DNA from 2 places in the Leclercia sp. LSNIH3 genome. Region 2 is predicted to be linked to the other one. Evidence: predicted binding sites of a transcription regulator. Region 2 holds the regulator's gene; the other holds the start of a gene.
What was found. The regulator sigma-54, encoded in region 2, starts transcription at its own class of promoters, with help from an activator protein. The targets are predictions, from matches to a motif close to GTTGGCACANNTTTCGCTNT.
Positions count from the first base shown of each region.

Region 1: the regulator sigma-54 is predicted to act here: its motif matches at 1,773-1,792, upstream of glnA (glutamate--ammonia ligase).

Region 1 is NZ_CP026387.1:2,471,944-2,475,367, forward strand. Features, by position in the region: gene glnL (nitrogen regulation protein NR(II)) at 1-77, opposite strand, end outside; gene glnA (glutamate--ammonia ligase) at 266-1,675, opposite strand; gene typA (ribosome-dependent GTPase TypA) at 2,065-3,424, shown strand, end outside.
Region 2 is NZ_CP026387.1:2,986,464-2,989,887, reverse strand. Features, by position in the region: gene lptA (lipopolysaccharide ABC transporter substrate-binding protein LptA) at 1-39, shown strand, start outside; gene lptB (LPS export ABC transporter ATP-binding protein) at 46-771, shown strand; gene rpoN (RNA polymerase factor sigma-54) at 819-2,252, shown strand; gene hpf (ribosome hibernation promoting factor) at 2,275-2,562, shown strand; gene ptsN (PTS IIA-like nitrogen regulatory protein PtsN) at 2,645-3,136, shown strand; gene rapZ (RNase adapter RapZ) at 3,182-3,424, shown strand, end outside.

The sequences.
Region 1 (3,424 bases), 510 kb from region 2:
TCGTCGTCGACCAGTAAAATGCTGTTGATAAGAGAATTGAGGATCTGCCCAGCATCGGGCAGCGTGCCAGTTGCCATTCAGCAGTCTCCTGGAGTTGGTTGCACCATTTTAGTGCAGTATAGCGTTTCTGCGGTAAAAAGCGCGTAAGATCAGCTTGTTGGTGGAGAAAAAAGCCCATCCGAAGATGGGCTGAAAAGTTTCCACGGCAACAAAAAAAACGACTATCAATCTCGCGCGGAAAAATCCGCGCGACAGGGATTGAAGATTAAACGCTGTAGTACAGTTCGAACTCAACCGGGTGTGGCGTCATGCGAACACGGTCGTTCTCTTCCATACGCAGCGCGATGTAAGCATCGATCGCTTCGTCAGTGAACACGCCGCCAGCCGTCAGGAACTCACGGTCTGCATCCAGCGCGTTCAGTGCTTCTTCCAGAGAACCGGCAACCTGTGGGATCTCTTTCGCTTCTTCTGGCGGCAGGTCGTACAGGTTTTTGTCCATGGCTTCGCCCGGGTGGATCTTGTTCTTAATACCGTCAAGACCCGCCATCAGCAGTGCTGCGAAGCACAGGTATGGGTTAGCCGCTGGGTCCGGGAAGCGCACTTCGATACGACGTGCTTTCGGAGAAGCAACAACCGGAATACGGATAGAAGCAGAACGGTTACGGGCAGAGTACGCCAGCATGACCGGAGCTTCGTAGCCTGGGACCAGACGCTTGTAGGAGTTGGTGGTTGGGTTCGCCAGGGCGTTGATCGCTTTAGCGTGTTTGATGACGCCACCGATGTAGTGCAGTGCCTGCTCGGACAGACCGGCATATTTGTCGCCAGAGAACAGGTTAGTACCGTTCTTGGACAGGGACATGTGGCAGTGCATACCGGAACCGTTGTCACCAAACATTGGTTTTGGCATGAAGGTCGCGGTTTTACCGAAACGGTGTGCAACGTTGTGAACAACGTATTTGTAGATCTGAATTTCGTCCGCTTTCTTGGTCATGGTGTTGAAACGGGTGGCGATTTCGTTCTGGCCAGCAGTTGCAACTTCATGGTGGTGTGCTTCAACAACCAGGCCCATCTCTTCCATGATCAGACACATGGTAGAACGGATGTCCTGTGAAGAATCGACCGGAGGAACCGGGAAGTAACCGCCTTTAACAGCAGGACGGTGACCTTTGTTGCCGCCTTCGTATTTGGTGGAGGAGTTCCATGCGCCTTCGATATCATCGATAGCAACGTGAGAACCGGAAGTGGTCGCACCAAAACGGATGTCGTCGAACAGGAAGAACTCTGGCTCTGGCCCGAACAGAACGGTGTCTGCGATGCCGGTGGAGCGCAGGTACTCTTCAGCGCGTTTAGCGATAGAGCGTGGGTCGCGGTCGTAGCCCTGCAGAGTGCCTGGCTCGAGGATATCGCAACGGATGATCAGGGTAGATTCTTCGAAGAACGGGTCAATGAGCGCAGTCGATGCGTCAGGCATCAGAACCATGTCAGATTCGTTAATACCTTTCCAGCCACCAATCGAGGAGCCGTCAAACATTTTGCCTTCTTCAAAGAATTCGGCATTCACCTGATGAGCAGGAATAGTGACGTGCTGTTCTTTGCCTTTAGTATCGGTGAAGCGCAGATCAACAAACTTCACTTCATGTTCGTTCAGCATCGTCAAAACGTGTTCAGCGGACATACTTAACTCTCCAGATTGGTCATTGTCGTCGTGGTAACGAGGTCTTCAAATTCTGTATAAGGCAGGCAATGTTGCCTCGGGTTGCCGTATTTTTTATAAAGCGAAATCTGTGCCAACTTTTAAAACACCCCAAAAAGGCGTTATCATGCGCACCATAGTGCAAAAGGGCTGCACCATGATGGTTTTGTTGCACCAGTATAGTGCTTCAGTGTGAACATTGAGCACCATATTGGTGCAATTTACGTTAAAGTGCCCTTTTACCGCTCCGTGAAAGCGATCACAAAGCATCTCTGCGATACTTGTTTGCGGGGGATGTTTGTGATCCTGTTTTGTAGTGCGATTAATCCGTGTACAATAACGCGCTATTTCTAAATGCCTGAGGCAAAGTTGTGATCGAAAATCTGCGTAATATCGCCATCATCGCGCACGTTGACCATGGTAAAACTACCCTGGTTGATAAGCTGCTGCAGCAATCTGGTACGTTCGACTCTCGTGCCGAAACTCAAGAACGCGTGATGGACTCCAACGATTTGGAGAAAGAGCGTGGGATTACCATCCTCGCTAAAAACACCGCTATCAAATGGAATGACTACCGTATCAACATCGTTGATACCCCGGGGCACGCCGACTTCGGTGGTGAAGTTGAACGTGTAATGTCCATGGTCGATTCCGTGCTGCTGGTCGTTGACGCAATGGATGGCCCAATGCCGCAGACGCGCTTCGTAACCAAGAAGGCATTTGCCCATGGTCTGAAGCCAATCGTGGTTATCAACAAAGTTGACCGCCCTGGCGCGCGTCCTGACTGGGTTGTGGATCAGGTCTTCGACCTGTTCGTAAACCTCGACGCAACTGACGAGCAGCTGGACTTCCCTATCGTTTACGCGTCTGCGCTGAACGGTATCGCAGGTCTGGACCACGAAGACATGGCTGAAGACATGACCCCGCTGTACCAGGCGATTGTTGACCGTGTTCCTGCGCCAAACGTTGATATTGACGGCACCCTGCAGATGCAGATCTCTCAGCTCGACTACAACAACTACGTTGGTGTAATCGGCATTGGTCGTATCAAGCGCGGTAAAGTTAAGCCTAACCAGCAAGTTACTATCATCGATAGCGAAGGTAAAACCCGTAACGGTAAAGTTGGTAAAGTACTGACTCACCTGGGTCTGGAGCGTATCGAGAGCGACATCGCTGAAGCTGGCGACATCATCGCGATCACCGGTCTGGGCGAGCTGAACATCTCTGACACCATTTGCGACACGCAAGCGGTAGAAGCGCTGCCAGCCCTGTCTGTTGATGAACCAACTGTATCTATGTTCTTCAACGTCAACACCTCTCCGTTCTGTGGTAAAGAAGGTAAGTTCGTTACCTCTCGTCAGATCCTTGACCGCCTGAACAAAGAGCTGGTGCACAACGTTGCGCTGCGTGTTGAAGAAACGCCAGACGCTGATGCATTCCGTGTTTCCGGTCGTGGTGAGCTGCACCTGTCAGTTCTGATCGAAAACATGCGTCGTGAAGGTTTCGAGATGGCGGTTTCCCGTCCGAAAGTTATCTTCCGCGAAATCGATGGCCGTAAACAAGAGCCATTCGAAAACGTAACGCTGGACGTCGAAGAGCAGCACCAGGGTTCTGTGATGCAGGCACTGGGTGAGCGTAAAGGCGACCTGAAAAACATGAATCCAGATGGCAAAGGCCGCGTACGTCTCGACTACGTGATCCCAAGCCGTGGTCTGATCGGCTTCCGTTCAG
Region 2 (3,424 bases):
CAGAACCCTCAGGCCCCAGCACAGAAAAAGAGTAACTAATTCGTTATGGCAACATTAACTGCAAAGAATCTCGCCAAAGCCTACAAGGGCCGTCGCGTAGTGGAAGATGTCAGTTTGACCGTCAACTCCGGCGAAATTGTCGGCCTGTTGGGTCCTAACGGTGCAGGTAAAACCACCACCTTTTATATGGTGGTAGGGATTGTGCCGCGCGATGCGGGTAACATCATTATTGATGACGAAGACATCAGCCTGCTGCCCCTCCACGCGCGTGCGCGTCGCGGTATCGGCTACCTGCCGCAGGAAGCCTCGATCTTCCGTCGTCTGAGCGTCTTCGACAACCTGATGGCGGTACTTCAGATCCGTGACGATTTGACCTCTGAGCAGCGTCAGGATCGCGCCAACGAGCTGATGGAAGAGTTCCATATCGAACATCTGCGCGACAGCATGGGCCAGGCGCTCTCCGGTGGTGAACGCCGCCGTGTGGAAATTGCCCGCGCGCTGGCCGCTAACCCGAAATTCATTCTGCTCGATGAGCCATTTGCGGGCGTTGACCCGATTTCGGTTATCGACATTAAACGGATTATTGAGCATCTGCGCGACAGTGGTCTGGGCGTACTGATCACCGACCACAACGTTCGTGAGACGCTGGCAGTCTGTGAACGTGCTTACATCGTCAGCCAGGGCCATCTTATCGCCCACGGTACACCGCAGCAGATCCTCGAAGACGATCATGTTAAGCGCGTGTATCTTGGGGAAGACTTCAGACTCTGATAGGGTAGAAGTTCAGTCTCGCCTAAACGGAGAAAAATGCTCTGAACATGAAGCAAGGTTTGCAATTAAGGCTCAGCCAACAGCTGGCAATGACGCCGCAGTTACAACAGGCCATTCGTCTGTTGCAGCTGTCGACGCTAGAACTTCAGCAGGAGCTTCAGCAAGCGCTGGACAGTAATCCCCTGCTTGAGCAAACCGATCTTCACGACGAGGTAGAAACCCAGCAAACGCAGGATAACGAAACGCTCGACAGCGTCGACGCGCTGGAGCAAAAAGAGATGCCAGACGAGCTTCCTCTTGATGCCAGCTGGGATGAGATCTACACCGCCGGCACGCCATCCGGTACGCGCGCTGATTACCAGGATGATGAGTTGCCGGTGTATCAGGGCGAAACCACCCAGTCCCTCCAGGATTACCTGATGTGGCAGGTGGAGCTAACCCCGTTTTCCGATACCGATCGCGCCATTGCCACCTCCATTGTCGATGCCGTCGATGAGACCGGCTATTTAACCGTGCCGCTGGACGACATTCTGGAAAGCATCGGTGATGATGAGATCGATCTTGAAGAGGTCGAAGCGGTCCTGAAGCGCGTGCAGCGTTTTGATCCGATTGGCGTTGCGGCACGTGATTTACGTGACTGCCTGCTGATTCAGCTTTCGCAGTTCGTCAAAGAGACGCCGTGGCTGGAAGAGGCTCGTCTGATCGTCAGCGAGCATCTGGATCTGCTGGCCAACCACGACTTCCGCTCGTTGATGCGGGTGACGCGATTGAAAGAAGAGATCCTGAAAGAGGCGGTCAATCTTATTCAGTCGTTGGATCCGCGTCCGGGGCAATCCATCCAGACAAGCGAGCCTGAGTACGTTATTCCCGATGTACTGGTACGCAAGCATAACGGCCTGTGGACCGTGGAGCTGAATTCCGACAGCATCCCGCGCCTGCAAATTAATCAGCAATACGCCTCGATGTGCACCAGTTCGCGCAACGACTCGGATAACCAGTTTATCCGCAGCAACCTGCAGGAGGCGCGCTGGCTGATCAAAAGCCTCGAGAGCCGCAATGATACGCTGCTACGCGTGAGCCGCTGCATCGTGGAGCAGCAGCAGGCCTTCTTTGAACAAGGTGAAGAATTTATGAAGCCGATGGTGCTGGCCGATATTGCCCAGGCCGTCGAAATGCATGAATCAACGATTTCCCGCGTGACGACGCAGAAGTATCTGCACAGCCCGCGCGGTATTTTTGAGCTTAAGTATTTTTTCTCCAGCCATGTCAATACCGAAGGCGGTGGCGAAGCTTCGTCTACAGCCATCCGGGCGCTGGTGAAAAAATTGATCGCCGCGGAAAACCCCGCGAAACCACTGAGCGACAGTAAGTTAACCACCATGCTGTCCGATCAAGGTATCATGGTGGCACGCCGTACTGTTGCGAAGTATCGAGAGTCTTTATCCATTCCGCCGTCCAACCAGCGTAAACAACTGGTCTGACACAACCGATAAGGAAGACACTATGCAGCTCAACATCACTGGACACAACGTCGAAATTACTGAGGCCCTGCGCGATTTTGTGAACACTAAGTTCGCCAAGCTTGAGCAGTATTTCGAGAGGATCAACCAGGTCTACATTGTGTTAAAAGTGGAGAAAGTGACGCATATCTCGGATGCGACCTTGCACGTTAACGGAGGCGAAATTCATGCCAGTGCGGAAGGACAAGACATGTACGCGGCTATCGACGGCTTGATTGACAAGCTGGCACGACAGCTAAACAAACATAAAGACAAACTGAAACAACACTAATTGTCCGGGCAGTTAACGGGTGCAGGTTGGCCTGTTGTGAAACACAACGGGCCCTTTGTACAGTTAGCGCTTAGGTGAAATTATGATGAATAACGATTCAACTCTACAACTGAGCAGTGTCCTTAATCAGGAATGTACCCGCAGTGCCGTCCACTGCCAGAGCAAAAAACGTGCGCTGGAGATCATCAGTGAACTGGCTGCAAAACAGCTGAGCCTGCCGCCGCAAGTGGTGTTTGAAGCGATCCTGACCCGTGAAAAAATGGGCAGTACCGGCATCGGCAACGGCATCGCCATTCCCCATGGCAAACTTGAAGAGGATACGCTGCGCGCTGTAGGCGTGTTTGTTCAGCTGGAAACACCTATCGCCTTTGATGCCATTGATAACCAGCCTGTCGATTTGCTGTTTGCCCTGCTGGTGCCAGCCGATCAGACCAAAACACATTTGCACACCCTCTCGCTGGTGGCCAAACGTTTGGCGGATAAAACCATCTGTCGTCGTTTGCGCGCGGCACAGAGCGATGAGGAGCTTTATCAAATCATTACGGAAACGGAAGGCAGTCAGGATGATGCGTAATCGGGTGATGGCTTTGACATCTGTAGTCCTGAGGAGAAACGGTACATGGTGCTGATGATCGTCAGCGGTCGTTCGGGATCCGGCAAATCGGTTGCCCTGCGTGCGCTGGAAGATATGGGCTTTTACTGCGTGGATAACCTGCCGGTGGTGCTGCTGCCTGAGCTGGCGAGATCGCTGGCCGATCGACAGATCTCCGCCGCGGTCAGCATCGACGTGCGTAACATGCCTGAATCGCCGGAGATCTTTGAGCAGGCGATGAGCAATTTGCCAGAGGCGTTTTCACCTCAG